One region of the Clostridium tanneri genome, then DNA from elsewhere that is predicted to be linked to it. Evidence: predicted binding sites of a transcription regulator. Region 1 holds the regulator's gene; the other holds the start of a gene.
The links. The regulator HrcA, encoded in region 1, represses chaperone genes, less so after heat shock. The targets are predictions, from matches to a motif close to TGTTAGCACTCNNNNNNNNNGAGTGCTAACA.
Positions count from the first base shown of each region.

Region 2: a site for HrcA is predicted at 12,105-12,135, ahead of groES (co-chaperone GroES). Genes of this name have one in related genera too.

Region 1 covers NZ_JARUJP010000001.1:305,724-322,464, forward strand. The annotation lists gene rpsU (30S ribosomal protein S21) at 1-12, opposite strand, end outside; gene P8V03_RS01435 (histidine triad nucleotide-binding protein) at 137-481, opposite strand; gene mtaB (tRNA (N(6)-L-threonylcarbamoyladenosine(37)-C(2))-methylthiotransferase MtaB) at 646-1,947, opposite strand; gene P8V03_RS01445 (16S rRNA (uracil(1498)-N(3))-methyltransferase) at 1,947-2,699, opposite strand; gene prmA (50S ribosomal protein L11 methyltransferase) at 2,731-3,666, opposite strand; gene dnaJ (molecular chaperone DnaJ) at 3,805-4,947, opposite strand; gene dnaK (molecular chaperone DnaK) at 5,179-7,032, opposite strand; gene grpE (nucleotide exchange factor GrpE) at 7,142-7,783, opposite strand; gene hrcA (heat-inducible transcriptional repressor HrcA) at 7,828-8,865, opposite strand; gene hemW (radical SAM family heme chaperone HemW) at 9,055-10,212, opposite strand; gene lepA (translation elongation factor 4) at 10,235-12,043, opposite strand; gene P8V03_RS01485 (hypothetical protein) at 12,216-12,560, opposite strand; gene P8V03_RS01490 (stage II sporulation protein P) at 12,624-13,703, opposite strand; gene gpr (GPR endopeptidase) at 13,823-14,794, opposite strand; gene rpsT (30S ribosomal protein S20) at 15,011-15,277, shown strand; gene holA (DNA polymerase III subunit delta) at 15,316-16,359, opposite strand; gene P8V03_RS01510 (ComEC/Rec2 family competence protein) at 16,401-16,741, opposite strand, start outside.
Region 2 covers NZ_JARUJP010000027.1:680-17,420, reverse strand. The annotation lists gene P8V03_RS16470 (prepilin peptidase) at 1-372, opposite strand, end outside; gene P8V03_RS16465 (hypothetical protein) at 498-1,493, opposite strand; gene P8V03_RS16460 (hypothetical protein) at 1,506-2,942, opposite strand; gene P8V03_RS16455 (type II secretion system F family protein) at 2,972-4,162, opposite strand; gene P8V03_RS16450 (GspE/PulE family protein) at 4,176-5,846, opposite strand; gene P8V03_RS16445 (prepilin-type N-terminal cleavage/methylation domain-containing protein) at 5,889-7,070, opposite strand; gene P8V03_RS16440 (hypothetical protein) at 7,067-7,522, opposite strand; gene P8V03_RS16435 (type IV pilus modification PilV family protein) at 7,552-7,995, opposite strand; gene P8V03_RS16430 (prepilin-type N-terminal cleavage/methylation domain-containing protein) at 8,086-8,694, opposite strand; gene P8V03_RS16425 (type II secretion system protein GspG) at 8,985-9,488, opposite strand; cyclic di-GMP riboswitch class II at 9,838-9,921, opposite strand; gene groL (chaperonin GroEL) at 10,066-11,694, opposite strand; gene groES (co-chaperone GroES) at 11,758-12,042, opposite strand; gene P8V03_RS16410 (TIGR01906 family membrane protein) at 12,403-13,044, shown strand; gene P8V03_RS16405 (TVP38/TMEM64 family protein) at 13,148-13,870, opposite strand; gene P8V03_RS16400 (4Fe-4S dicluster domain-containing protein) at 14,021-15,508, opposite strand; gene P8V03_RS16395 (DNA-3-methyladenine glycosylase family protein) at 15,793-16,704, opposite strand.

The DNA of each region.
Region 1 (16,741 bases):
TATTTCTGACATATTTATCCCTCCCTCCGCTAGCTCAATTTAATTTTAAAAAATTAAACGCAGCATATCTGGGTCGCATAGCACATTGTTTATTATACAACATATACTGAGAGACTGTCAACAATTTCATTTCATATTAGCCTGGAGGCCACTGAAGTGTTCTACCACCTAATATATGAAAGTGAATGTGATGAACTGTCTGTCCTCCATCCTCTCCACAATTTGAAACTATTCTGTAACCACTTTTATCTATACCTAATTTTTTAGCAAGCTCCTTAGCCACTATGTATATATGGGCTATTATCTTGGAATCTTCTTCTGTAAGTTCATTAAGGTTACTAATATGCTTTTTAGGTATTATCAAAACGTGCTGTGGAGCAGCAGGACTTATATCTCTAAAACTTAATACCATCTCATCTTCATAAACTTTATCAGATGGTATATCCCCTTTTATTATCTTGCAAAATATACAATCTTCCATGAATTTCACCTGCCTTTCTTTTTAATTTTTTTTATAATATATAGTTTTTTATAACTATCAAAATAATACCTTATTTGAATCTAATTATTCAACAAAAACTTAAAATATCCTTCTATAAACAATCAACTATGTAATGAACTTTTTTTACTTATTGTTATATTTAATTATAATATAATACCTTCAATAAGTTCTCCTTTAATTTCCTTAAGTTTTGTCTTTACAATACGTTCTTCTACATTCTCATTACACTTAGAAATTACTTTGATATAGTTAGGTGTATATCCCTCATAAACGTCTTCTAAATTATTATGTCTTTGTTCATACAGTACATCCATAGTTTCCCCTATAAACTTATTCATAAACTCTCTTTCTAAGTTTTTATCAAGTTCGATAAGCTTGCTACTTCTTTCATCTTTAACTTTACCATCTACTACATTTTTCATTTCAGCTGCTTTTGTACCCTTTCTAGGGCTATACTTAAATACATGCATCTTAGATAACTTTATTTCCTTTAAGAACTCATAGGTACAATTAAATTCCTCTTCTGTTTCTCCTGGAAAGCCTGTGATGATATCTGTAGTTATTGATACATCTTTTATATTTACTCTTAAATCCTCTAATATTTTTTTATACTCCCCAGTGGTATATCTTCTATTCATTCTCTTTAGCGTTTCGTCGCAGCCACTTTGAAGAGAAAGGTGAAAATGAGGACATAATTTTTTAAGTGAGCTAATTCTTTCGATTACCCCTTCAGTAAAAAATGTAGGGTCTATAGAACCTATTCTTACTCTTTCTATACCATCAATTTTATCAATTTCCTCTAGTATACTTACTAGGCTAACATCCCCGCTTAAATCAACGCCATAGGATGCTATATGTATTCCTGATAGTATTATTTCCTTGAAATTATGAGATGCTAGTTCCTTAACTTCACTTATAATCTTTTCTGGTGCTTTGCTGCACACAGCTCCTCTAGCAAAAGGAATCGCACAATAGGAACAAAATCTATTGCATCCATCTTGAATTTTAATAAACGCCCTTGTTCTTTCTTGATATTCATCTATTATTAAATCTTCAAATACGTTATCTCTAAGTACATCATTAACTTCAACTACCTGTTCTCTTTCTTCTCTTACTCTATTAACCCAGTATACTATATAACCTTTGTTTTTAGTCCCTAGTACTACGTCAACGCCTTCAATCTTAGCTACTTCCTCTGGAGCAATTTGTGAATAACATCCTACTGCTGCAATTACAGCATCTTCATTTAATCTTCTTGCTCTATTTATCATCTGTCTAGATTTTTTATCACTCATATTGGTTACAGTACAGGTGTTTATAACATAAACATCTGCATACTCTTCAAAAGGCACTAATTTGTAGCCTTCTTTTATAAACTTTTCGGTCATAGCTTCAGTTTCATACTGATTAACTCTACAGCCTAAAGTAGTAAAAGCAACTTTCATTAAACTATTCCTCCTAAATCTCCTAGTTCATACAGAATTAATGACACGCAAGTAAATCCAGCAGTTTCCGTTCTAAGTATTCTCGGTCCAAGAGTTACTATGTGTGAGCCTAATTCCTTCAACAAATTTATTTCTGTTTCTTCAAATCCACCTTCTGGTCCAATTATTACAGCAACTTTTTTAACATTATTCTTATCTATAGATTTAGCTAAATTTTTAATTCCATAGCCTTCTTGATTTTCATAAGGAACTACTACTAAATCCATCTCCTTTAAAAACTCTAGTAGTTTTTCAAATTCTAAGGGAGTATTTACTTTAGGTATTAGACTCCTTTTTGATTGTTTGCAAGCCTCTAATACTATTCTGTTCCATCTATCTAATTTTTTAAACTCTCCAAGTTCGCTTTTAACTACAACTCTTTCAGTAATTATAGGCGTTACTTCCTTTACTCCAAGCTCCGTGGCCTTTTGAACAATTAAATCCATTTTACTTGACTTAGGAAGCCCCTGAAAGAGATAAATCTCTATTGGGCTTTCATTGTTTAACTCTAGCCTTTCTAGACATCTTACAATAACTTGCTTCTTATTTATCTCTTCTATTTCTCCTAAAAACTCTTCACCGCTGCAATTATTTATACTAACCTTATCACCAGTTTCAAGTCTTAAAACTTTGTATATATGTTTTACATCATCACCTTCTATAACAGCAACATCACCATCTATACTGCTTTTAGGTACAAAAAATTTATGCATACAAACCACCCTTTGAGAATTAAATTACCAATTACAATCTAGCAACTACACAAACCCATTCTCCATCAACATTTATTTCTTCTATTGTAAATCCTGATTCTTCAAGTTTTCTTACCACATCATCTTTTCTATCCTTTATTATTCCTGATGATATAAAAAGGCCTCCAGGAACTATAAAATCTTTAACTCCATCAACTAAAAATATTATTACATCTGCAATGATATTTGCAACAACAATATCTGCCTTTCCTTCCACTACTTCCATAAGGTTACCCTCAAGTACTTTTATGTTATCTATATTATTATATTTAACATTTTCTCCAGCAGATTTTACCGCTACAGGGTCTAAATCAACTCCTATTACTTCCTTTGCTTTAAGCTTTGCAGCAGTTATAGCTAAAATACCTGAACCTGTTCCTATATCGAAGACAGTAGAATCTTCTTTAACATACTTTTCCAAAGCCTTAATACACATTCTAGTAGTTTCATGTGTTCCTGTTCCAAAGGCCATTCCTGGATCAAGCTCTACAATTACTTCCTCTTCTTTAGGCTGATAGTTTTCCCAAATAGGCTTTACTACTACCTTTTCTCCTATTCTAGTTGGTTTATAATACTTTTTCCAATTATTCTCCCAATCCTGTTCATTTACCTTAGTTACAGTAATTAATCCCTTACCTTTATCTATACCAAACTTCTCTAATTCATTAATACTATCTTTTATGTATGCTAAATATTCATTAAGATGCTCATCTTGTTTATAATATCCTTTAATAATAGCTCCATCTTTAACTAATAATAAAGTTTCATCAAAATAATCCCAATCTCCAGGATTCTTCTTTTTAAACTCTATATCTTCAGGGTCCTCTATAGAAACACCTTTTACATTTGTATTATAAAATATTCCTGAAACTGCCTCTACAGCCTCACTGCTAGTTATTACAGCGACCTCAATCCATTCTTTATCCATGCTATACCTCCACTTATATAATTAACAATTATTCATTTTTACTAATAACTCTACTTTATAATTATAGCCTAGTACTGTCAATACATATCATTACAAAAAAACTTTGTTTCCCCTTAGAAAGAGAAACAAAGTTTTTTCTTATTTCAACTTATCTTTTATCTTATCTATAACAGACTTCTTAGAACCTTCTCCATTTGAATTTTCTCTCTCTAGAGTTTCTCCGCTAGCTTCCATGTACATCATAATAGCTTCTTTTTGCTTAGCATTTAAATTTTTAGGTATATCAACTATTACATTGACATATTGATCTCCTCGTCCATGGCTGTTAACCCTTGGAACACCTTTTCCTTTTAGTCTAAACACAGTTCCTGGCTGAGTTCCTGCTGCAACTTCGTACTTAACATCGCCATCTACTGTAGGTACTTTAAGCTCTGTACCTAAGGCAGCCTTTGCAAAGCTTATATGAGCATCTATATATATATCGAAGCCTCTTCTCTTAAAGGTAGGATGAGGTGCTACTCTTATAGACACATATAGGTCTCCTGGAGGGCCTCCCTTTACTCCATGCTCTCCTTGTCCTCTTATAGGAATTACATTTCCAGTATCAACACCTGCTGGTACATTAATTTTGATTTTTCTCTGTTTTCTAAGCTTTCCTTTTCCTTTACACTCTGGGCAATGATCTGTGATTATAGTTCCCTTACCACCACACTTATCACAAGCACTCATGCTTACGAAGCTTCCAAGTGGAGTATTCCTCTGCACTCTTATTTGACCTGACCCTCCGCATTTATCACAAGTTTTTGGATGGGTACCCTCTTTTGCACCAGTTCCAGAACATTTTTCACAGTTTTCACTTCTAGTTATTGTTATCTGCTTTTCAGTTCCAAATACTGCCTCTTCAAAGGTTAAATTTAAATTATACTCAAGATCATCACCTTTCTGAGGACCGTTTCTTCTGCTGCCTCCTGAGAATCCACCTCCAAAAAAGGAGTCAAATATATCTCCAAAGCCTCCAAATCCTGAAAAATCAAATCCACCGTCAAAACCGCCTCCATTAAAATCAGCAGTTCCAAACTGATCATATTGAGCTTTCTTTTGAGGGTCTGAAAGTACCTGATAAGCTTCATTTAATTCTTTAAATTTCTCTTCTGCTTCCTTATCACCAGGGTTTCTATCTGGATGGTATTTTAACGCTGACTTTCTAAAGGCTTTCTTTATTTCTTCATCACTTGCACCCTTTTCAAGTCCAAGTATTTCATAATAATCTTTTTTTGCCATCCTTTTTCACCACCTATTTATATTAATCCTAAATGGACAATTGACTTGGAATTTCCTATTTAGAAAGCACCTATTTCTAAATGCTTTTTTAACATTCACAATTTAATGTCCTTACCACTATTATTTGTTACTTAAATTAAGGGAAGAGTAAAACTCCTCCCTTAATTATTCACAAGTATATATTATACACTGTAATACTAAATTAGTTAATGGTTATTTTTGTAATATGGGTTATTTATCATCTTCAACTTTGTAATCAGCATCAACTACATTGTCATCATTTTTTGTTCCAGCATTTGCTCCACCCATGTTGTTAGGGTCAAAGCCTGCTCCAGCTGCTCCTTCTGGGTTCGCTTCTTGATACATCTTTGATGAAACTGCATAGAATGCTTGAGTTAAATCTTCTGTAGCTTTCTTTATAGCTTCTAAATCCTCTCCGTCTTTAACAGCGTTAACAGCTTTTACTTTTTCATCTATAGTAGCCTTATCTTCAGCTGATACTTTGTCTCCAAGGTCTTTTAAGGTCTTTTCGCTTTGGTATACTATTTGATCAGCATTATTTTTAACTTCTATAGATTCTTTTCTCTTCTTATCTTCTTCAGCAAACTTTTCTGCTTCTTTAACAGCCTTATCTATTTCGTCATCACTTAAGTTAGTAGATGCTGTTATAGTGATATTAGCTTCTTTTCCAGTTCCCTTATCCTTAGCTGAAACGTTAACTATACCATTTGCATCTATATCAAAAGTAACTTCTATTTGAGGAATTCCTCTTGGAGCTGGTGCTATGCCTGAAAGAGTAAATCTTCCAAGAGTCTTGTTATCAGCAGCCATTTGTCTTTCACCTTGAACAACATGTATTTCAACAGATGTTTGACCGTCTGCTGCAGTTGAGAATACCTGACTCTTCTTTGTTGGTATTGTTGTATTTCTTTCAATCAATGGAGTAGCAACTCCCCCTAAAGTTTCTATACCAAGGCTTAATGGAGTAACATCTAGAAGTAATACATCTTTAACATCTCCTGTTAAAACTCCTGCTTGAATAGCTGCTCCTACAGCAACGCATTCATCTGGGTTAACTCCCTTTGAAGGTTCTTTTCCTGTAAATTCTTTAACAGCTTCTTGAACTGCTGGTATTCTTGTAGAACCACCAACAAGTATAATCTTATCTATTTCTTGAATTGAAAGTCCAGCATCCTTTAATGCTTTTCTCATTGGCTCTATTGTTCTCATAACTAAATCATGAGTTAACTCATTAAACTTAGCTCTAGTTAAATTCATGTCTATATGTTTTGGTCCTGTTGCATCAGCTGTTATAAATGGAAGATTTATATTTGTTTGAGTTGATGATGATAACTCAATTTTTGCTTTCTCTGCAGCTTCTTTTAATCTTTGTAGAGCCATCTTATCATTTCTTAAATCTATTCCATATTCAGCTTTGAAAGTATCTGCTATGTGGTTCATTACCTTTTCATCAAAGTCATCTCCACCTAGCTTTGTATCACCATTAGTAGCCTTTACTTCAAATACGCCATCACCTAACTCTAATATTGATACGTCAAAAGTACCACCACCAAGGTCATAAACAAATATTTTTTGGTTAGTATCCATCTTATCAAGTCCATAAGCAAGGGATGCTGCTGTTGGTTCATTTATTATTCTTAGAACTTCAAGTCCTGCAATCTTTCCTGCATCTTTTGTCGCCTGTCTTTGGCTGTCATTGAAGTATGCTGGAACTGTTATTACTGCTTGAGTAACTGTTTCTCCAAGATACGCTTCTGCATCTGCTTTGATTTTTTGAAGTACCATAGCTGATATTTCTTGTGGAGTATAATCTTTTCCATCTATATTTGTTTTATGGTTTGTTCCCATATGTCTTTTTATTGAGATTATTGTTTTATCTGGATTTGTAATCGCCTGTCTTTTAGCAACCTGACCTACTAATCTTTCACCATTTGCTTGGAAAGATACTACTGATGGAGTAGTTCTCGCTCCTTCTGCATTTGGAATTACTACTGGATCTCCACCTTCCATAACTGCTACACAAGAGTTCGTTGTTCCTAAGTCAATACCTATTACTTTTGCCATTATAATTACCTCCTATATTTAAATCACTATATATTTCACTTAAATTTATCTAAAATATAGTTATAAAATTTATCTAACTAAGCTATTCATGTTACTCAAGAATATTAATTTAGTTAGCTACTTTAACCACACTATATCTTAAAACTTTATCTCCTCTTTTATATCCCTTTTGGAATACTTCAACTACTTGATTTTTTCCGTATTGCTCGTCATCTATATGCATAACTGCGTTATGGACATGAGGATCAAACTCACCTTCAGTAGAAATTTCTTCTACGTTTAGGCCCTCTAAAGCATTGTTAAATTGCTTTATTGTCATCTCTATGCCCTTTTTTAAATCTTCAATACTTCCCTCTACAGAGATAGCTCTCTCAAGGTTATCAAGTACAGGAAGGATTCCCTTTAATACATCCTCGCAGGCATCAGTATAAATCCCTTCCTTTTCCTTAGCTGTTCTTTTTCTGAAGTTATCATATTCTGCCGTCATTCTTGATAGTCTATCCTTTAAAGCTTCAACTTCTCCTTTGATTTTAGTGTTTTCATCGGATAGTTTTTTATTTTCTTCTTTTAGCACTTCCAACGTATTTTCTGCTAAATTTTCGTCTTCAGTAACTTCTGCATTCTCTGTTTCTTCAATGATGTTTTCTTCTAAATTCTCTTCAGTGCTGTTTTCTTCAGTAATATTTTCTTCAGCTACCCCTTTCACAGTTTCCTTCTGATCTTCTACTTTTTTATCGCGGTTGTTAAACATTTAGACACTTCCTCCAATCTAGTATTTTCCATCTTAAACAAGACCTATCTATCATCAAAATAAATGTGAGTCAAAATATAATTTAGCTCTCTAACAACACTAGTTAGCAAGGATATAACTTTTGAATAAGGTATTCTTGTAGGGCCAATTACTCCAATCTCTCCAAGGGGCCTGTTATTTAAACTATACACAGCAGAAACAACACTGCAATCCTGCGCTCCCTGAACGTAATTCTCACTGCCAATTCTTATAGAAAAGTTATCACTATTGCTTAATAAATCCACTATTTTATCCTTATTGTCTAACAAAGATAAGAAGTCCCGTGCTTTATCAATATCCTTATATTCAGGATAGTTAAATATATTTGTTGTTCCCTCTGTATATATTTCATTACTATCACTTTTGCTTAAACTTTCATACAACACAGGAATTATCGCACTGAATATATCTTCATATCCCTCTAAATCCATTCTCAGGTTATTTATAACCTCAAGATTGATTTGCTCACAATTTAGGCTTCTCACTCTAGCGTTTAATATATTATTTAATTTTACTAGTGCATCTCCAGTTACATTTTTACCCACTCTAATAACATTATTCTTAATTATTCCGCTATCAGTTATTATTACTAATAGAATATTATTAGTATCTATATTTATAAGCTGTATATGTTTTATGCTGCTTTTACCAACAGAAGGAGTTTTAACAATACAAGTTAACTTTGTAAGTTCTGATAACAGTGATGTAGCTTGCTTTATCACCCTATCTACTTCATATAATGCTGTATCTAAAATTTGAGTTTTTATTCTATACTGTTCTTCTGGAGTAAGACTAGGTATTTGCATCAACTTATCAACATACAATCTATAGCCCTTATTTGAAGGTTTTCTTCCTGAAGAACTGTGAAGTTGCTCTAAATACCCCATTTCCTCAAGATCAGCCATTTCATTTCTTATGGTCGCAGAACTTATTCCTAGTTCATATTTTTTAGCTATGGTTCTGGATCCTACAGGCTCAGCTGTATTTATATAATCATTTATTATAGCCTGAAGTATTTTTATTTTTCTTTCATCCATTTCCATAATATCACCTCTTTATTAGCACTCACCAACGTCGAGTGCTAATTACTATGATTAAAAAATATCACTCATGATTTTATTTGTCAATATGCTCTAGATAACCATATTTGTCTATTAAAAATAATTTTACGAATTTAAAGTGGCTAATGTTGCTTTTTCTCTAATTTCCTCTAGATATCTATAACTATTAATTTATTCACTTAGGATGAAGTCGCACATTATACTGTTAGATACTTCTATTGCCCTATTACTCAAAAATAATCTTTCTCCAGATTTAATTAACATTCCTTCCGATAAATATTTTTCAATAATGTCTCCATATACTAAATATATATCTTTCTTAAATCTAATGTTAAACTTATCCACAGAAATACCATCTATTTTTCTAAGTCCCATGAACATAAATTCTTCCATATCATCCTTTAGAGAATTTTCATGAATATCCAGCCTTAAATCATTTCCTAAGGTCATTTCTTCAATATATTCTTCTATATTTTCTGTTTTTCTATACCTTATACCGTCTACATAGGAATGAGAGCCTACTCCACAGCCTACATACTCGTCTAAATCCCAATAAACTAAGTTATGTTTACACTCCTTACCAGTCTTTGAAAAGTTAGATATCTCATATCTTTCATAACCTTCCTTTTTAAGTATCTCTACTGCCAAATTATACATTTTTCTTTCTATTTCTTCCTCAGGAAGCTGTAACTTTTCATCCTCGTACATTTTGTAGAAAGGTGTATTTTCCTCTACTATTAGGCTGTAGCAGGAAATGTGCTCTGGATTTAATTTAGTAATATTTATTAGGGTTTCTTCCCAATCCTTTAAACTTTGGTTTGGTAATCCAAACATTAAATCTGCATTTATATTGTTAAAGCCAACTTTTCTCGCTAAATGGTAACTTTCTATAAATTCGCCTACTGAATGAATCCTGCCCAGTTTGTTAAGTATAGAATCCTGCCAAGCCTGGAGACCTATACTCAATCTGTTAACTCCCATCCTTTTTAAAAACAGTAATTTTTCTTCTGTAAAAGTACCTGGATTTCCTTCTACTGTAAACTCTAAATCCTCTCTTTTATTCAACTTATCAATTGCACTTTTTATAATATTCCATCCTTCTAAAGATAAATAGGTGGGAGTTCCCCCACCTATAAATATAGTCTTTATTTTTCTATTACCAATACCTTCTATATCTTTAGCCAACGCTCTAGAGTACTCTAACATATGGCCTTCTTTTCCACAGAAGGATGGAAAATCACAATATAAGCACTTTTGTTTACAGAAAGGAATGTGAATGTATAATGCAACTTCATTAGAGATGGTGTTACTTTCATTGTTAGAGTTCATAAATACACACTCCTTATTAAATTTATTCCTCTGTTTTTAATACTGCCATAAATGCTTCTTGTGGAACTTCTACACTTCCAACCTGTCTCATTCTCTTCTTTCCTTCTTTTTGTTTTTCAAGAAGCTTTCTCTTTCTTGATATATCTCCACCATAACACTTTGCTAATACATCTTTTCTCATAGCTTTAACCGTTTCTCTAGCTATAACTTTTGCACCAACTGCTGCCTGAATAGGTATTTCAAACATTTGTCTTGGAATAATTTCCTTTAACTTTTCTGCTATACCTCTTCCTTTAGCGTAGGCTCTTTCCTGTGGAACTATCATTGATAAAGCATCTACTACATCACCATTTAGCATTATATCTAATTTAACTAGCTGTGCTTCTCTATATCCTGATAGCTCATAATCTAAAGATGCATATCCTTTAGATCTAGACTTTAATACATCAAAAAAGTCATAGATTATTTCATTTAATGGAATTTCATAGTTTAAAGTTACTCTTGTTGTATCTATATACTGCATATCCTTAAAGGTTCCACGTCTATTTTGTGCCAAATCCATAACTGGTCCAACATAGTCAGATGGAGTGATTATAGATGCTTTTACTATAGGTTCCTCCATATATTTTATTTCCGTAGTTTCTGGAAGATTAGTTGGATTAGTAAGTTCTATAACTGTACCATCAGTTTTTCCTATCTTGTATATAACAGAAGGCGCTGTAGTTATAATATCTAAATTAAATTCTCTTTCTATTCTCTCCTGAATTACATCCATATGTAAGAGACCTAAAAATCCACATCTAAATCCAAATCCTAATGCTATGGAAGTTTCTGGTTCAAAGGATAATGCAGCATCATTTATCTGAAGTTTTTCCAAAGCATCCTTCAGTTCTCCATATTTTGCTCCATCTACTGGATAAATACCACTGTATACCATAGGAACTGCAGGTCTATATCCTAGCAGTGCCTCTTCTGCTGGTCTTTTCGCTTCTGTTACTGTATCGCCGACACGGGCATCTCTAACATTCTTTATGGAAGCTGTAAAATATCCAACATCTCCTGCTTTTAATTCTGTTACTGGGAGATATGTTGGTACAAATATCCCTGTTTCTGTGACTTCATAAACTTTACCTGTAACCATTAATCTTATTTCAGTTCCTGGTTTTATAGTACCTTCTTTAACTCTAATATGAGATACTACACCTTTATAGTTATCATAATAGGAATCAAAAATAAGTGCTTTTAAAGGAGCTTCTTCATCGCCAGTTGGCCCAGGAACCTTTTCTACTATAGCCTCTAATACATCTTCTATATTAATCCCTGTTTTTGCTGAAACTAACGGTGCATCATGAGCTTCAATACCTATTATATCCTCTATTTCCTGCTTTACTTCCTCTGGTCTTGCACTTGGCAAATCAATTTTATTTATTACAGGAACTACTTCCAGATCATGGTCTAATGCTAAATAACAATTAGCTAGAGTCTGCGCCTGTATTCCTTGTGTTGCGTCTACTACTAGAATAGCTCCTTCACAAGCAGCTAAGCTTCTAGAAACTTCATAGTTAAAATCTACGTGACCTGGAGTATCTATAAGATTTAAAATATACTCCTCTCCATTAGGTCTCTTATAAACAAGTCTTACCGCCTGAGACTTAATGGTTATTCCTCTTTCTTTTTCAAGCTCCATGTTGTCAAGTACCTGTTCATTCATTTCTCTTTCAGTAAGGGTACCTGTTTTCTGAATTAATCTATCTGCAAGTGTTGATTTGCCGTGATCTATGTGAGCAACTATAGAAAAATTTCTTATGTACTTTTGTCTTTCGCTCTGCATACTATCTTACCCTCCATTTACTAGTTAACAATTTAAAAGATTTGCAGAAACTTGCAAATCTTTCCTTTATCCTTAAGATTATAAATAGTCATAGTAAATTATAACACAACAAAACTATAGTGAAAAGTAGATTATGTTTACACTATTGCTATAACTTGTTTGCTATAAAACCTTACTTACCTCTATTTTGAATAACCTCAGTTATTTTATCTTCAGCATTTTTAAATACTGTTGAGGTTTTATCTACAAAGTTAGAAACATTTTGATTCATGCTTTTTTCAATATTATTAAGCAGCTTTGCAGAGCTGTTTTTTATATTTAAACCTACTTTTTTATTTATGTATAAAGAATAATCTCCCATCTCAACTCTAAAGTCAAAGGGAAGAAAGTTATAGTTTATTTTAAATGAGGATCTGTCCTTTATAAATTTAGGCATACCTGCATTTACTACAATGAAACCATATACTACTATTACAAGGCTTATTACCATAACTATTATCATATTCTTTTTCTTCATAAGAAAAACACCCCCAAATGTAATTGGAAATTGAGAATACTATTAAGTATTCCCAATTACTAACTACTTATTCAGGGCTTCTGCAATTAACCTAGCCAAATATTTAGCTGATGCCTTGGATTCGTCAATAGTATTTATATCTGCTCCTACTTCAACTAAGATGGCATTATTACTTTTATTCTGGTTAAAATATCTGGTGCCATAATTATAGTATATAACACCTCTGCAAAATCCCGGAAATAACTTATTGGAGGTATCTATAATTTTATTTGCAAGGGCCATATTTTTACTGAAATGAGGGTTCTTCTTTGCCATTACTAAAGAGATTTTAGCTACGTTTTCACCATTCATCTTCGTTGTAATAGCTTTTTTATCTTCTACAGAATCTCTATGCAAATCTATTATAAGCTTAAAGTCTCCATACTTCTTTAAGTTTTTATCAACAGTAACAGCAGATCTAGCGTAACTCTGGGTATAGGCCTCCGCATCATGTACTGTTTTATCATCTACAGCTGAAATACCATAGTTTGTTTGAAGTTCTTTTACCAATTCATCGCCTACCGCAACTACATTTTGTGTATTATCAGTACTTATTGGTTTACCTGGTTTATAACCTTCAGTGGTATGTGTGTGATATATTAGAACCTCTGGCTTGTTAGTATTCAAGGTCTTTTTGAGACTGGAGTCATATACAGTAACCTCTTTATTTGGCAGGTTAACATTTTCGCTGCTATCGGCAACTGTTTTGTCTGTATCCTTTGAAACTTGTTTATCGTCAAGCTTAAAATGATTAAAGTCTACATTTGCAGTTTCCTCAGCATTAACACTCTCTAGTCCTATAAATGCCATCTCCTTGCCTAAAACTGATTTCGGATTATTTAAATCCAAGCCAATGGCAGCTAGTGCAGTCTGACTAATAGAAAATCTGTTTTCTGCCATATCATCCTCATTAAAAGAAGTAGCCTTTACCGCTGGCATAGCATAGTTAAGTACCTGAACATAAAACATATTCCTTTTAACATTGCTGCTATAGTTATTAGCTCTTACCACACAGGGCAAAATAATTATTAAAAGCATACTTACCATTAAGACGAATATTCTTACCTTAACATCATTTTTTGAATTTATCCTTTTGTAATTCAATTAAAACACCGCTATGAAAAAATTCAAAGCAGTTCCCCCCCTTCTTCAAAATGTTATTATTAACATATCCCACTGATATATTAATTTATATGAAGGGGGGAAGTAATATATTACCAGTACTATCCTAAAAATCTATTAATATCTTCTAAATCTAAAGCTGGCTGCAATGCTATATTTATTCCATTAGCTATTACTTTTGATACGGATTCAACAACAACGTCCACTTCCTTAGGAGTTACCATAAGATTTCCTACATAAGGTTCTAGGAGGCTTTGGATCATTCTTTGCTTTTCATTCTTATCTATTGACTTTAGCATATCGTAAAATTCTGACCCTTTTGTAGATTGGGCTACCATTTCATCTAATACCATATCTATAGTATCATTAGCCATAGTTGCAGCATCAACTACTGTTGGCACTCCTATAGCTATAACCGGTATGCCTAAGGTCTTTTCACTTATTTCCATTCTTTTGTTTCTAACTCCTGACCCTGGGGAAATACCTGTGTCGCCTATTTGAATAGTAGTATTTACCCTCTCCATTTTTCTAGAAGCTAAAGCATCTATGCATACTATTAAATTAGGCTTTATTTTATCCACTATACCTCTTATAATCTCACCAGTTTCCATACCTGTAAGGCCTAAAACCCCTGGAGCTATAGCACAAACTGGCCTTATACCTTCATCTATTTGATCAGGTATTAACTGCTTTAAATGTCTTGTTACCATTAATTTCGAAACAACTTTAGGCCCTAATGCATCTGGAGTTATGTTCCAGTTTCCTAATCCTACTACAAGAGCTGTCATACTATCATCTAAATTTATCATTTCAGATAAAGTTTTTCCAAGAACAGTACTTACTTCATCCATGGTATCCCCATCATAATGAGTAAACTTTGGCATATCTATAGTTACATATGTACCTTCTGGTTTTCCCATAGCTCTAGCGCCAACATCATTTAAAATCTTCACTATAGTTACCTTTACATCTCCTTCTTCCTTCTCTTCAGATTCAACTCCCGGTATATTACTGTTTTGTCTTTGATATATTTCCTTAGCCTCAACAGCTAAATCTGTTCTTATACTAAACATAGTTATATTCCCTCCATTTTATAATGATTTTTCAACATAATTTTTAATATTAGGTTTTCCTACTTTACAGTTCATATTCTGACTTTTTAACGCAAAAAAAACACTTGAAGATTATAACCTTTAGTGTTATAATATCATTTGTTGAATAAACGAGACTCACTAGCAAAAATTCCCCAAAGCTGATGAGACCCTATAAAACTATAAGGGGGTGAAACTATGGCAAATATAAAATCAGCACAAAAGAGAATAAAAGTTACTGAAACTAAAACTCTTAGAAACAGAATGATTAAATCAGCATTAAAAACTACTGTAAAGAAGTTTTTAGCTGCTGTTCAAGCTGGTAATGCTGAAGAAGCTAAAACTACTTTTGTAGCTGCTGTTAAGGCATTAGACATGGCTGCATCAAAAGGAGTACTACATAAAAATAAGGCAGCAAGAAACAAGTCAAGATTAGCTGCAAAGTTAAACAGCTTAACTGCTTAATAAATAAACCGGTTTGTATAAACCGGTTATTTATTTTGCTATCCAGCAATAGTATTTATTATTAATAGTTCCATTTCAGTTTTCTCATCTACAGAAGAACTTTTCATCTTTCTCTCTGCAATTAAACAAAGTTCTATAGCACGCTTAAGCTGCTTTAATGTAAACTTCTTGCTCTGACCCATAAGCATATCACAGGCATATTCTGATTTAATATTTAAAGCTTTCATTATTTCCTGCTTACTTTTCTTATTCTCAATATTTAGTTTTACTTTAAATAATAAATTAAACTGCCTTTCAATCATATTCAAAATATAAGGTATTTTTTCTCCCTTATAAATAAGTTCATTTAGAACCTCTAGGGCATCCTTTACTCTCTTTTGAGATATTGGATTTACTAAGTCAAATATATCATCATCATTAGCTTTTAAAAATAGAGTTTTAATATCATCCTTAGTTATCTCTCTATCCTCAACATAACAGCAAAGTTTCTCAACTTCATTTTCTATTATGCTTAGGTTGTTATCCTCCATTAAACTAGAAAAGGCTCTTAACTCCACCTTTCCAATTTTTTTATTTCTTACTTCAAAAAAGCCTTTTATTTTTCCTTCTAATTGCTGTCCCCTTATTTTATCAGCTTTAACTACAGTAGCCTTCTTATCTAACTTATACAGCCTTTTGCCCGGCTTATCCCTTTTACCTTTAAAAACATCGTATAGAATAAGTATACAATGTGCTGGAACATTATCTACATATTCTAATACAGCATTAAAAGCCTTATCCCCTGAAAATTTATTACTTTCTCCTCCATCATCTTCTATAAAAGAAGCTCTATACACTAAAACTACCTTTTTATCGCTCATAAAAGGCACCGTTTCACAGGCATTTACTACAGCATCAAAGCTTTCAAGAGAGTTTCCATCAAATTTTAAGTAGTTTAGTTCTAAGAAAGACTTATCTATAGCCTTATTTATTATAGATTCAATGCCCTCCTTTATAAGTTGCTCATCATTTCCACAGAAGACATAACAGTTTGATATTTTATTTTTCTTAATATTTTCATTAAAAGTACCTATATCTAACATCTATGCACACCTCAAAATTATCTAAATTACCTGACCCTTTCTCAATAAAGTTTAACTACTCTATTAAACATTATAACATATAGGTGGCAGTTTTCCTTATAATCATCATATCCATTTCTTAGAGAATTACTTAATCTGCTGCCTTGTGAAAAATTTACTGTGTCATAAGAATTAAATACCGCCAAATCTTTCCCATTTGTACTATTGTTTATAAACATAAATCTTTCTTTGCCGCTATAAATACAAAGGTTTATTTTTTCATGGTAAGGAATCACCTTTAAATACAAATCATTATTTAACTTTATATTGACCTTTTCTTTTGGGTTAGAAATAACCTTGCTTATATTCATATACTCCTTTAAATTTATGACTTCCTTGGCAC
Region 2 (16,741 bases), on a different contig from region 1:
CACATCTGTAGTATCTAAATCAATAATTCCAACTACAATGAGAATGGTTATGAAAGCTATATATTTTAATGTTGTTAAGGTTAGTTCATATTTTATATATATTACAAGATACAATACTCCTGTTATAAATTCAATTACTGGATACCTTATAGATATCTTTTCTCCACAATGCCTACACTTGCCTTTTAATAGTAATAAGTAACTAAATATAGGAACTAGATCGTACCATTTTATTTCACTATCACAGTTGGTACAGTGAGATGGTGGATATGCTATAGATTGTCCTTTTGGTATCCTGTAAATACAAACGTTGAGGAAGCTTCCTATTATGAAGCCGAATATTGTTATAAATATACTAATTAATATATCCATTTTTTCCTCCAAATTGTTTACTAGATTAATATCTTAAAAAAATTGCTACACTAATTTAAATTACGCAACACAAAGCGTAAAACAGAAGCTTATCTTGCCCCTGTTTTGTCTTTAGCTTATTGTATCTATTTTTTCTTAAACATATCTGCTATGCTTTCAAAACCTGTATTTTTATCATAGAAATCATAAGCTTTACTTACGTCAAAATCCTTTCCGTCTCCCTGTATATATTGATAAAATATAATCTCTGCTAATATTACATCACTATTTATTATACTAGTTGCATTTTCATTATCATCTATTAAATTAGTGTTAGTATTGTCATTACTAGTTGTACCTTCTTTTTTATCCGTTACAAAACTACCTTTTGGAGTATCATTTGTATATATACCATTGTCAACTATTCCATCTACAACTAGCTTTCCGTTTAAACTTACCTTTGAAAAAGCTCCATCAAATTTTTTAGTTAACTTAACTGGATTGGAACTTACTGTAGTTTTATTACTGTTATATGATGTTTTAGTTTTGTTAGAACTATTATTATCTATACCTTCTTGTTCCTTTGCATCCTTATCCTTAGCTTCACTAGTTAAAATCTTAATACTTTTTATATTTAACTGCCGTTTTGTAATCCCCTGCAAATTTCTTATATACTGTTCGATATCATTCCTATTTCCACTTACCTTCAAGTCAATAGTCAGTTTCTGAAAGTTATTCTGTTTATCTTCTCTTTTATCCCCTTGGTCTTTTTTATCTTCTGCTGTTTTTTCCTGATCATCTTTCTCCCCTAAATCAAAATCCAACTCTTGTCCTTTTATATTATATTGTGCACATGATGTGTAAAAATCGTAAACCAGTTGAGGAGTATCAATTTGCTTAGGGGCCATACTGTCCAGAGTTTCCGAATTGCTTTTCAACTTTTCATTATCAGAAATAAGCTTTTCTAATTTCTTCTCACTTTCTTCAATTTTATTTATTTTATCCAGCACCTGGAAATAGGTGCTTTTTTGCTGATTTACTTGGTTAATCTTATTAGAAAAATATAGGTTATACACCGCATAGTTCACTGATAAAAATATGATAATTATAAGAGCAAGAAGTAAATTCTTTTGTTTGTTCATAAATACACATCCTTACAACGGTTTTACAATCTTTAGCGTAAACTTAACTTCCTTCTCACTATCGTCTAGTTTTATAGAATCTATTTCAATATGTTCAAATATATTCATTTTGTTTATTGCAATAACTAATTTCGCCTTGTCCAACGGACTATTTATATTTAATGACAAATCTATTTTGTCCCTATCAAAAAAAACTTCATTTACTGACACATCATTAGGTAGTCCATTTTTTAATGCCTCCAAATAAGAAATATAGTTAAAATTATCCTCTTCAATAATATTAAAATACTTTTCTTTATCTTGATACTTTTTATTCTGATCGCTTACTACCTTTATGTTTTTTTCTAAATCTTCTACTTGCTTTATCTTTTCACTGAACTTTCTTGTATCATATCTCATCATAGAAAATTTAAAATAACCAAAAGCAATTATCCATAGAAGAATTGATAAACCGGTAAAAACAAGAAGGATATTTCCTAAACCCAGTTTTTCAGAGTCTTTCTTATTTTCTGAGATTGCCTTAGTAAAATTAATAGATTTCTTATAATCATTCTTTTCTTTAATACTGCACCCAACTATATCACAATACATATTTATATCAATATTATTCACCGTTCTAATCTTTAAGTCGTTATCAGAGATTCCACATACTATTTCAATATCAAACTGGGACTCTAAACTTTTGTAGAGTTCCTTTTCCTGCCACTTTTCACCTATAAGATATATCTGATTAACTCTATTACCAAAGTGTCGTGTAGAGTAGAAATTTAAAAAATACCCTATATTGTCAACTAACTGATTATATCTCTCCTCTATATCTCCATAACTATCGCTCTGAAGAGTGGAATACAGAAATATATTCCCATTATCTAATATAGTAATAATATTTTTATTCTCATTTAAGTCTAAAACAGCAACACTTTGCTCTTTCAAGTATTGAAACATACTAGCAATGCTATCGGGATAAATAGTTATTTTCTCACAATCTAAATCGCAGGATTCAACGAATGAATATATATCATTTAGCTTAGTCCTTGGAAAAGCACATAAAACTACATTTAACTTTTTGTTCTTCCTTCCCTTAGAACTTATAACCTTATAATCAAAATAATAATCATTTAGGTTAACAGTAAAATACTCAGATAAGTTATTACTTATAAATTTTTTTAAGTCCTTCTTTCCAATAAAGGGAGTTTCTATAAGTCTTGTAATTATACCTTCGAGAGAAATAACAGCCTTTGCTTTCTTACTTTTTACTTTTCTTGCACTCAAAAGTTTTTCAATTTGATTTATATTTTCTTCACTGTTATAAAGTAAATTACCACCTTCATAAACAGGTATAAATGTATCTACACTCTTTACGGTAATTTTTTTAAAGTTTTTTGATACCACTGCAACTTGAAAGTTATCCTCATTAAATCTAAAAATCAATTCCTCTGAAGTAAACAACTTTATTAACCTCCCAACAACACTAAAAACTATTTTATAGTGTTGGACATCTGAAGTATAGGAAGGGCCATCCCTATTACAACGAAACCTACGATAAGCCCTATAATTAAGGTAAAGGCTGGTTCTACTAGAGCCATCACTTTGCTAATTCCTTGCTCAACTCTTTTATCATAAATTAAAGTTAATCTGTTTAACATTTCTTCAAGCTTTCCTGTTTCTTCTCCTATTCTTAACATTTCAAGTGCCAGAGGATCTAACATTTTTTCTTTTTCCAGTGAATCAGCAATTCTAGCTCCAGTTACTATTTCACTTCTTGCAGCTGCTATTCTTTTCGCTATATTCATATTTCCAATAACTAATTCCATGCTTTCAAAGGCTGTTAAAATAGGAACTGCTGACCTTAAAAAGATAGCCATGCTTCTACTAAATCTATTAGTTATTATGTCACTATTTAATTTCCCAATCACTGGCAGCCTTAAAAGCATAGTATCTAATAAGTATTTTACTTTACCGACTTTCTTAATATATCTTGCTAATATTACTAATAACACTATTAATAATATTACCTGCGCAAAATTGTTATTTATAATATTCATAAACATCAATAATACTTTAGTTATAGCTGGAAGATTCTCATTGTCGGTGTATATGTCTCCAAGCTTTCCAAAGATGAAGTAATTAAAAAATAATAACATTGCAATTGAAACAAACAGCATAATAGACGGATATATTGATGCATTTTTCACTTTGCTTCTTAAATAAGCTTCTCTTTCATAATATTCTTCCATATTAAATAGCACTTCATCTACATTACCACTTAATTCTCCTGATTTAACCATGTCCGTCAAAAGCTTCGGAAAATAGCCAGTGGCTTCTATAGATGTTCCCAAGGTCTCTCCACTTCTTATATACTTAATGATGCTGTCTATTTCTTCTTTGAAGTTTTTATTTTGCATCTTAATTATTTCAAGACCGTTTATTATATTTAAACCTGCATTTATTATAGTTGCCATTTGACCACAAAACGCAGCGACTTCTTCATTCTTCATTTTTCTTTTGAAAACTCTTAAATTTTTAAGCTCAGTTTTTTTTCTTATGTCAATTATTGATAACCCTTTAACCTTGATTTTTTCCCTTGCAAGCTCTATTTCTTCTTCCTCAATTTCTCCTGTCACTATATTCAAGCTAGAATCATAGGCCTTATATATAAATTTCTGCATATCAATCTACCCTCTAATATCCATAAGTTACTCTAAGCATTTCTTCTGTAGTAGTTATTCCTCCAATAACCTTAGACACACATGCCTCTCTTAGAAGCCTTGTACCATTTTCCTTTAACTTACTCTCAATTATACTCTCTGGCTGCTTATTATCTATTAACAACCTTATCTCTCTATCGATTTCTACTATTTCAAAAATTCCTGTTCTTCCTTTATAACCAGTATTGTTACACAGACTACACCCTGTCCCTCTTTTTAGTAATATCTGATTACTTAGACCTAAAATTTTCATTTCTCTTTCATCACTGACGTATTCTTCTATACAATTAGGGCATATTTTTCTAATAAGTCTTTGTGCTACTATTCCAATTACTGTAGAAGACAACAAAAATGGTGCCATCCCCATATCCTCTAATCTAGTTATAGTACCTATTGCATTATTAGTATGAATAGTGGAAAGAACTAAGTGACCTGTAAGTGCTGCCCTTATAGATATTTCAGCAGTTTCCTCATCTCTTATCTCACCTACTAGAATTATATCCGGGTCTTGTCTTAGTATACTTCTTAATCCTGCTGCAAAATCAAAGCCTATTTTATTATTCACCTGCATTTGATTAATTCCCTTAAAATAATATTCTACAGGATCCTCTATTGTAATGATATTTTTGGAAACATCATTAAGAATACTTAGCATGGAATATAGACTTGTGGTTTTACCACTTCCTGTAGGTCCAGATACTAATATTATTCCATAGGGCTTAGACATAATCCTCTTTAATTTTAATAAATCTTCTTTTTCTATACCAGCTTTCTCTAAAGAAAGAGAAAAATTAGTTTTATCTAGAAGCCTCATAACTACTTTTTCGCCAAACATAGTTGGTGCAAGAGAAATTCTTAAATCAATATTCTTCTGCTTCGCTCTAAAATTAATTCTTCCATCCTGAGGTATTCTCTTTTCTGCAATATTTAGCCCTGCCATTATTTTAAGTCTACTGACTACAGGATCAAGCATACCTATATTAATCTTCATAATTTCCCTTAAAACGCCGTCAACCCTAAATCTTACTCTCATTTCAGTTTCATCTGGCTCTATATGAATATCTGAAGCATTATTAATGATTGCATTCTCCAATATAGTGTTTATAAATTTAATTATAGGCGCTGCTGCTTCATCCTCTACTTCTTCTTGGCTAACGGTATTCTTATATCCATAAACCTTTCCATAATCATTAGCTGCTTCCTGTGCCCTATTTTTCCCGTAATATCTTTCTATATTTTCAATTATACTCTTCCTTAAGGCTATAGCAACTCTTGTTACATATCCTGTAGCAACTCTTATATCTTCAATAGCAAAATAGTTTAGTGGGTCACTCATAACTACTAAAAGCTGTCCATTTATAATATCTACAGGAAGAATTTCATGCTTTCTTGCCATAGATTCTGGGATTATATCTATAATTTCTTGCTTTATTGTTATGTTATCTAGGTTTATTGATTGTATACTTAGCTGTCTTTTAACAGCTTCTACAATTTGTTCTTCTGTAACGAAGCCTTCATTAACTAGAAGTTCACCAAGTTTTTCTCCCTTTTGTTTTTGAATAATTAAGGCCTTGTTTAGCACATCCTCTGTTACCAGCCCTGAGTCTATTAGAATTTCTCCTAACCTTTTTCTAACCTTAGCCATAATATACTCCTTTCTTCTAGCATCTTAATTTGCTCCAATTTTCTACGGACTATTTTTATCTATAATATATGGTGAGCTGAAAGATGAACGGCTTACTTTTATGCCATTAATTATACCTTCATTTATCAGCCATGGATTTCCCGACAATTTAATTTCTCCTTTATTATTTTTACTGTTTCCACCACCACTCACATCAAAATTTGATTTACTACAATCTAACGCTCCACCTGCTGTAAAATCTATATTTCCCCCTCCACTTATAGATATATTAGCCTCTTTTATTGCCAAGGCTCCTTTTCCATCTATTGATATCTCGCCGCCACCATCAATTTGAATCTTGGATTGTTGAGCCGAAATCGATCCATTTGCCTTTAAAAAAATCCCTCCATTTCCATAACAATCTAAAGTAACTCCGTTACAATTAATCTCGCTCTTTGTCTGTAATAATATTGATTTATTAGTAGTCAGTGTAACTCCTTTTTTCACAAAAATTCCTCCTTCTACTATAAATCTTATATCCTTACCATAAGTTCTAGATAGATCCTTTCCAATTACAAGTTCCCAGGACGTATTTGTATACTTTTTATCCTCATTCGAATCATATGGTGAAGCCACCTTATAATCATCCCCATTAAATCTCCTATCACCATTTGTATCAATAAATATCTCGCTTTCTGTACCTTCACCCGGTATTTCCGGATCTGGTATTTCTGGCTTAGTAATAACTACATCTTTTATAGTGCTGACTATAAACTTATTTTTTTTATCAGTATTAAACTTATCTTTTAACGCTACTGTCACTTCATAAAATTTATTAGACTCGTTAAGATATATAATAAATCCTTCTTCTGATACATTTTCTATCAAAACCATTTTTCCATCTTTATTAGAATGACGCTCTATTCTATATAAGTTATCATCATTTATTTTTCCGGTGTTGATTTTATAATACTTTATATCGCCAATTTCATAAATAGGTGCTTTCCCCTTTTTAGCATCATCGCTGAGACTATTATCAATAAAACTACTTGAAGACTGAAGATCCCTACTTAACCATGTATTTACCACTCTAATATCTTCATTATTCTTGATATTGCTATTTTGTTTACTAAAGAATGTGTTAGATGAATTAATAACATCGTAGGTTATAGCAACAATCACTCCCAGTATGGCTACAGATATCATTAATTCCACTAAAGTAAACCCTTTTTTATACCTTCTCATTTATCCTCCTGCCAACTTTCAATTTTTCCTGTTTCTATATTAATAATAGCTTTTAATCCATATTGGGTTCCTTTTGTGGTAGTTCCTGTAGATTTGATAACTCCCCTTTTTTTCTGTGATGTATTGTCTAGCTGATAACTAAAACTATACTTTCCTATATCATTTATGCTTAACAAGTTACTGCTTACTTCTCTACTATCAAAATAACTTATTTCCTCGTATTTGTCTTCTTTGTTCATATCACTAATTTTTTTATTATATAAATATACAGCATGCTCTATTCCCGCTTCTGCAAGATACTTGGCAGATTGCCTTTCTTCTGATGCCCTTCTAGTTCTAATTTCATTATTCATTGAAGTCAATAGTATTCCACTTAGTGATATCAAAATTAGCCCTGCCAGCATTGCTATAAAAAGAGCACTTCCTTTTTTAATCTTATTTACGTTATACATAGGCATAATCCTCTATAACTATTAATTTTTTATTTTCCAAGGTATAAAGTTGTACCTAGTTTTAGTGAATTGTTATCTTGAGGCTTAACTTCAATCTTTATATCTATAAGGTCCTCTGCCTTTTCACTTAAAGTCAGCTTCAAATCATAATTTATTCCTTCTGAGACTTCTCCAGCATACTTTTCATCTATTTTCTTTAAGTTTTTATGGAATACTCCTGTTGAGTAAATATAATCTTCATCCTTGAGAAAGTCCTGTAAATCTGTTAAATCACTTAATGTATTTTTGTTTGCTTTGATTTTCTCTAATTCATTCTGTGCTATTATCAGGGAGTTCAGTTTTTGTTCACTGGTGTTAGATGATTTTATGCCCACATAGGATACATTGGAAAAGATAAGTACAGTGATGCTGATTAAGAGCATAGCTATTATGACTTCTATTAATGTAAATCCTTTTTTCCTGTTCTTAATCATATAACTATGCCCCCTTTTCTATAAAAGTAACTATATAATCATTTTAACGTAAATGACCACATAGTTACTTTATGATATAAGTAAATTGCATTAATCATGCCCTTCCGCCATATTTGAGCCAGCACCTGTACCCCTCTTAACATTTTCAGCATTCTCTACGATAGTCCAAGTAACCCAGCTAGTATTTGATCCCTGCCATTGGATTTTACCCTTTGATGCCCCATCAGTGTTGTCTATTGTTTTATCAAGCATGTCAGCTATTCCTTTAGAATTACTCACTCCATTTAATGATATTTCTAGCACTAAATTATTATTATTGCTACCTATTTTTCTATAATCCAACTGGTAATTAAATTCGCTTTCTTCTCCTCCTGAATTAAATGGGTTTTTAGGCCATCGCTCTAGATAAGGTCCATTCCAACCGTTAACTCCTGTTATACCACTTTCACTCGGTGCTTTTAAGTAAGTTTCCTTATTTGTTTGTCCAGTACCAATTATGCGCGGCCATTGTCCTGTATCTCCATAGTAGTGCAAGGTTGCTGCCTCTACTGCTTTACAGTCTCCAACTAATCTGCTAACTTTGCTCTTTTCAATTGCCTTAAAAGCATTTGGTGCTACAACTGCTGCTAGTATTGCTATTATTGCAATTACTACTAGTAACTCCACTAAGGTAAATCCTTTTTTATGTTTGAATCTCATTAACATAATTCCCTCCAATTTAAACTGTTCTTATTCTTATATTCAAAAATTAGTGCATTTAAATTAATGCACTAATTTTTAACAAATATATTGTTAAGTACTTTAATCCTAAAGCTTTTCCTGTATTTTCTGTTTGGTAACTACATTATTACACTTTAAGATTTAAAACCCGTAATCACTGCCCTTTATTAAAAGCAATAATGCCTCACCATTTTTCTTATACATTTTAATTTTCATAGTTCCTCTCTTAACTCTTGCACTTACTTGGAATCTAAAATTTATTCTTAATTTTATTGTTCAGAAATAACTAAATAAACCGTAGTTGATGATGATCTTACAATACCTGAATCAGCATCCGATGTTCCTCCATCTAGATCAGTTTCTAACTTTTCTATAGCTTTACTGTTTACATCTTCTAATTTTAGTGCTTTTGTGCTGGCAGTTAATCCAAATCCAGTTGCATCCACACCTTCAACGAATTCATAATCTCCGCCCCATGGATTTTTACTCTTCCACTTCTCCATATAAGGACCATTCCAACCTTCTTTGGAGTCATCTTTTACGAATCCATCTTCATCAGCCTCATCACCTGGCCACTTACCAGTATCTGAATAATAGCTCAATGCCGCTGTCTTAACCGCCTTAAAGTCTGACTCCGCTGCCGATACCTTACTCTTTTCAATTGCTTTAAAGGCATTTGGTGCTACCACTGCTGCTAGTATTGCTATTATTGCTATAACTACTAACAATTCTACTAATGTAAAACCTTTTTTTACAGCTTGTTTAATTTTCAATAAAACCCCTTCCTTTCAAAAAAACTATTTATGTAATAAAGATTTTACTACTAAAATCTCTATTTTCTAGTTAACCTCTTGGTAAAATAATTATGGTCAAATATCTTTTATCCATTAGTTATTACTCATTGAAAATTTTACACTATGTTGACATATACAAAATCATAGATGTTAGATATGAATCAAGTTCGCCTTGTTGTGAATTAGTATCAATTCTTAAAGGTAGATTATTACATGTATTGTATTATTATATTCGCAACAACTACTAAAGAAGGCATGTCTATAAAAATAATTACAAAAATCACTATATTTAGGTTAAAATAAACCCCTATATCCATAAACACATTTACGAATATAGGGGTGGTTGCATCACTAACTCCATACATCCAAGATGCCCAAATAAAGCATGTACTTCACAGTTTCCCTTAACTATTTATTTTATTGATTTAATTTTATCACCTCACCTAAATTTATTCAATATAAATTTACCAACATTGTAATATATATCCACAACCATCGCCCTAGTTACAATAAAAAAACGCCACATGCATAAGCACATGACGTTTTAATTATAATCTTAGTACATTCCGCCCATATCCATTCCTGGAGCACCTGGCATTGGTGCAGCATTCTTTTCTGGGATATCAACTACTGCAGCTTCAGTAGTTAAGAATGTTGCAGCTACTGATGCAGCATTTTGAAGTGCTGATCTTGTAACCTTAGTTGGGTCAACGATACCAACCTTTAACATGTTTACATACTTATCATGTAAAGCATCGTATCCCATTCCAACTTCGCTGTTTCTAACTTTATCAATTATTACTGAACCTTCAACACCAGCATTTGTAGCTATCTGTCTTACTGGTTCTTCTAGAGCTTTTCTGATTATGTCTATACCAACTTTGATATCTATAACATCAGAAGTTAACTCAGCAACCTGTGGGATTGCGTTAACGTAAGCTGTTCCACCACCTGCAACTATTCCTTCTTCAACAGCTGCTTTTGTAGCTGCTAGAGCATCTTCTATTCTTAACTTTCTTTCTTTTAATTCAGTTTCAGTTGCAGCACCAACTTTAATTACAGCTACTCCACCTGCTAATTTAGCAAGTCTTTCTTGTAATTTTTCTCTATCAAATTCTGAAGTAGTTTCTTCTATTTGTCTCTTTATTTGAGCTACTCTGTTATGGATTTCGTTCTTGTCGCCTCTTCCATTTACAATTACAGTATTCTCTTTTGAAACTTTAACAGATTCAGCTCTTCCAAGCATTTCTAGAGTAGTTTCTTTTAATTCTCTTCCTAATTCTTCTGAAATTACTTCTCCGCCAGTAAGTATAGCTATGTCTTGAAGCATATCTTTTCTTCTGTCACCGAAGCCTGGAGCTTTTACTGCTACACAAGTAAATGTTCCTCTTAATTTGTTAAGAACTAAAGTAGGTAATGCTTCTCCTTCTACATCTTCAGCAATTATTAATAACTTTCTTCCTTGTTGAACAATCTGCTCAAGTACTGGTAATATATCTTGGATATTTGATATCTTCTTGTCTGTAATTAAGATATACGCATCATCTAATACAGCTTCCATTTTTTCTGTATCAGTTACCATGTATGGACTTACATATCCTCTATCGAACTGCATACCTTCAACTACATCTAATTCAGTTCCCATAGACTTTGATTCTTCAACAGTGATAACACCTTCGTTACCTACCTTTTCCATAGCGTCTGCTATAAGTTTACCAATTTCCTCATCAGCAGCGGATATAGCAGCAACTCTTGCTATGTCTTCTTTTCCTTCAACAGGTCTTGAATTTTTCTTTATTTCTTCTACTGCTTTATCTACAGCCATTCTTATACCTTGTCTTATAAGCATTGGGTTAGTACCAGCTGTAACATTCTTTAAGCCTTCTCTTATAATTGCTTGAGCAAGTAATGTAGCTGTAGTTGTTCCATCTCCTGCTACATCATTTGTTTTAGTAGCAACTTCTTTAACTAATTGTGCTCCCATATTTTCATATGGATCTTCTAATTCTATTTCTCTTGCTATAGTAACACCATCATTTGTTATAAGTGGTGAACCAAATTTCTTATCTAATACAACATTTCTTCCCTTTGGTCCTAATGTAACTTTTACAGTATTAGCTAGTTTATCTACACCAGCTTGCATTGATCTTCTAGCTTCTTCGCTAAATAAAATACTTTTTGCCATAAAAGAGACCCTCCTCGCGATTATATAATCTATTCAATCCTTAAATTCTTAAATGTTTTAAAACTATTCAACTATTGCTAGTATATCATCTTGTCTTAAGATAGTGTATTCTTCACCATCCATCTTTACTTCTGTTCCAGCATACTTGGAGAATAATACTTTATCTCCAACCTTTACTTCCATTTTAATTTCTTTTCCGTCTACTACTCCTCCTGGTCCTACTGCCATAACCTCAGCCTCTTGTGGCTTTTCCTTTGCTGTTCCAGGTAACACTATTCCGCTTTTTGTTGTTTCCTCAGCTTCGATTCTTTTAATAACGACTCTGTCTCCAAGTGGTCTAATTCTCATAGTTAAACCCCTCCTTAAAATTACTTGATAATTTTATTTAAATTCATTTATTAACAATTAGTTGTTAGCACTCACTCCTATCGAGTGCTAATACAATTATTATAATAATGAATTGTATTTACATTTTCAAATGCTAATTTCATAGCTAATAATTTGTTTTAAGTGAATTAGGGCAATTTACCACACTTTAGATATTTTTTTCTCCTTATTTCTAAGAATTACATTAATATACTATTTATTTAGAATTTTTTTACACAAAATCATACTTTTATATTATTATCTAATAATATGAATATAATACAAGTACAGTAAAACTTTTTTAACTTAGGAATAATTTTTAAAAGGAAGAGATTAAAGGATATGAAAACTATTGCTAGATTATTACTAACATTTTCGCTATTATTATTTATTACCGCTTCTTCTGTAAAAATAGCTTTAAACTTCAAGGCTCTTTATTATTGGGATGTAGAGCATCTAAATATAAAAAGTTATACAACCTTAAGCAAAGAAGAAATAAAGTCTACATATGATTACCTTATAAACTTCATAAATACAGATAAAACTGATGAGTTTAGGATTCCTTTACTTCCATCCTCCAAAGAAGCAGCTATTCACTTTCAGGAGGTGAAAAGTTTATTTATAAAATTGAACTATATTTTATTTTCTTCTGCAATAGTATCTGCTGCAGGAATTTACTATATGAAAAAGTATAGAGACTTTTCACCTTTAAAATGGTGTTCAATTATGATTTGGTTAAGTTTTATTGTTTTATCTGGAACCTTCTATATAAACTTTGATAAGTCTTTTAACTTTTTTCACAAAGTGCTTTTTAATAACGACTACTGGCTTTTTAGTCCTAAAACTGACCCGGTTATCAATATTCTTCCTCAAGAGTTCTTCCTTCATTGTGCTATTTTAATTTTACTATTAATAGTCTTATGGAGTGCATTTTTACTAATAATATTTAGGAAATTAAATAAAGATAAAAGAGTATCGATATAAAAATAGTATATCGATATTCTCTTATCTGTAATTAGCTGTAGCATTAAATAAAACCTTTAAGCACTTACTAACATCGATTTTTAAAATGTTACTATTTGTATTTTTACTCTTCTCCCCTTGATTTTGTTCTAACCATTCCAGATATTATCTTTTCCCCTTTAAACAATCCTACAATAAATAGAACCACTGCCACAATGGCTATCACTATTAATACTACCTTATTTTCTGCACTAAACTTTGCACCAAAATATGCAGACATAAATATTCCCGGGACTCTTCCTAAAGTAGAGTAAATAATGAAATTTTTAAAAGTTATGTTGGATATTCCACACATATAAGCCAAAACGTCCTTAGGTATACCTGGGATTAGGTATAATAAAAATACTATATAATTTACACTCCCCATCCTTAGTGCCTTTTCAAAAAATTTAAAGTCCTTTGCAGATATGATTTTATTTATTAAAGGCTTTCCATAAAATCTAGAAATGCTGTATACAACCATACTTCCTGTAGTTATTCCTAAAAGTGACAGGATACTACCCCAAAGTGTCCCATATATATATCCTCCTGCAATTTGTACAACTTCTCCTGGTATAAAAAAAGCAATTACCTGAATAATTTGCAGAATATAAAAAGCCAATATACTATATTGTCCATAAGACGTAATTGTCTTTTTAATTCTATCGGGATTCTTAAGTATATAAAAATATCTGTGATAATATTCATAGGCTATAAAAAGCAAAATTGCAAATATAATACCAAGGACTATATGGGACTTGTATTCATGCAGCTTATCCTTAACCCTTTCCCAAAACTTTTTATCCATCTTTTCACCTTAATTCTCTGTTTACTCTATAATAGTATTTTTCAACAAAAATCTTACTTTTATAGTATCAACTAGATTATTTAAAGTAAACATATAAAATAAAAAATCAGTTTTGAGATTATAATTTAATCTCAAAACTGATTCTATTAATTATCTTTCTAAATTTACACCTTCAAATTTTTCCAAATTTTCATTTGAAAGTACAGATTTTTTAGGAGATTGTCCACTAAATTTGTTAAGCTGTGGTTTAGATTTCATTATAGAAACGATAGTAGCTGGTCCACCTATACATCCACCTTCACACATCATACCTTCTATAAAATTACCTTGAAGTCTTCCTGCCTTAGCCATTGTCATAGTTCTCTTTATTTCGTCCATTCCACTTACCTTAACAGGTTTAAACTCTACTTCAACATTCTTTTCTTTAACATAGTTCTCTATAGCTGCTGTAAGTCCTCCACCTTGAGCAAAACCTCTTCCAAATACAGAAGCATCATCAATAGCTATATCTTCACAAGCTTCAGGATCTATTTCGAAAGCTGCCATAATAGCTGCTATTTCTTCAAAAGTTAAAACATAATCTACTGCATCTTGTATTGTAGGTCTTAAAATTTCACTTTTCTTAGCTGTACATGGACCTACAAACACTACTAAGGCATCCTGATCATACTTTTTAATCATTCTTCCTGCTGCAATCATTGGAGATACTGTTCCTGAAATTCTTTCCGCTTGATCTGGGAATTTCTTCTCAATATAATTCATAAATCCAGGACAGCAAGAGTTAGCCATGTATTTGTCTCCCTCTTCTATTCTTTCAACAAATTCATTACTCTCATGAACTGTTACCGCATCAGCTCCACAAGCTGCCTCAACCATATCTTCAAAACCTAGTTTCTTAAAGGCATCTTTAACCTGTCCAACTGTTACCTTTGGTCCAAACTGTCCAGTTATTGCTGGTGCTACTACTGCATATATTTTCTTGCTATTTACTAGCTCTCTAGTAACTTCTGTAATATAACTTCTGTCAGATATTGCGCCAAACGGACATCCTGCCATACATGCTCCACAGTTTATACAATCCTCATTATTTATTACTGCTATCTTACTATCAGAGTTAATTTCTAGCGCGCCAGTAGGACAAGATCTCTTACAAGGTCTCATTACCTCTGCAATAGCATTATAAGGACATGCCTTTTTACACATTCCACACTCTTTACATAATTCTTGATTTATATAAGCTCTTCCTGCTACTCTAGCTACTGCCTGTGCTGGACATACTTCCATACACTTATGTTCAATACATCCTCTACAAGCCTCAGTTACAGTATACTTATCTATAGGACACTTATCACAAGCTGCTTCTAATATAAATACCATTTGATTTTTATCGTCAATTTCTGCTAATTTTGAGTTTATACCATTATTTGGGGAATATCCTGATGCTAAAACTGCTCTCTCATATACAATTGCTCTTTCCTTATAAACACAGCATCTATATTGTGCCTTATCCCCTTCAATTATGTTGTAAGGGATTTTTTCAAGTTCTTCCTTGTTAAGTCTATTTTCCTTAGTCATAGTAGCTACTTCTTTTAGAACTAAGTGTTTAAGTTTTTTTAACTGGGTTTCAAACGTTATCATTTTATTTCTCCTTTCTGTTATAAAGCATCTATTAATTTATAGTAAAAGCCACTAAATATTAAATTTACATCATATATTAATATAAAATATCTGCAACTATTCGATCTTTTTCTTAATAATATTATTACAGGCGTAAAAATTTAGAACTATACTAATTTTTATAATACAGTTCTAATTTTTTTCTAATATTCCTTACCGATATATTATAACAGATTATTATTTTAAATGTAACAGAATTTTATTGGTAAAATAAATCAACAAAATTCTGTAAAATCAGACAATCTTTACTCTACATTTATGTTGTTTTCTCTTGCATAGTAGAATAAATATTGCTGAGCAAACCCAGATAACTGTCCAAACTTATTTACTCCAAAATCCCTTATCTTTTTTAAGGAGACATCTGGTGCTAAATAAAAATGCTGCATAGCTCTTTTTACCCATACATCTACAGGAAAAGCTGAGTACTTTTGCATTGAAAATAGCATTATACAGTCTGCTACTTTAGGTCCTATTCCCATAAATTTCTGAAGTTCCTTATGACAGCTGTCATCCTCCTGAGATTTAATCCAGTCTATATCGTAGGTTTTATCATAGTTATCTTCTAAAGCTGTCTTATTCATGTAAATCTTATCCACAGTGTCCTTTATATACTTAGCTCTAAATCCAGTTCCACAGTCTTCAAGCTCCTCTTTAGGTGCTGTGCTCAGCTTTTCTATAGTTGGGAATGCATAATATTTTTTTCCCTTATATTCTAGTTCTTCTCCCCACTTAGCACTTATTTTCTCAATAGCTCTTCTTATCATAGGTATCCTGTTGTTAGCTGATATTATAAAGGATACAATAAGCTCAAAGGGATCTTGCTTTAGAAGCCTTATACCATATCCAAATTCCACAGCCTTCTCTAGAAGTGGATCTTTGCTTAATAGCTCTTTTATTTCACTATAATCCCTCTGTAAATGAAAATAATCTTCCCATATATTTTTGAAATCTTCCATATTTGTATTGTATAGCACTACATCCTCTTCTCTTTTTTCTACTTCAACTACCTTCCCAAAGGCTACACCTATATAGTTATCATTTTCCTGCTTGTGCCACCTGAAACACTGACCACAGTCAAATATATGCTCTAGCTGAAAATTTTTCACTTCTTTTATTATTACTCCATTTTCAAATTCTTCTACAGATCTATAATCCATTTCAATCAGCTCCTTTTATGGGAGATTACCTTTCTAG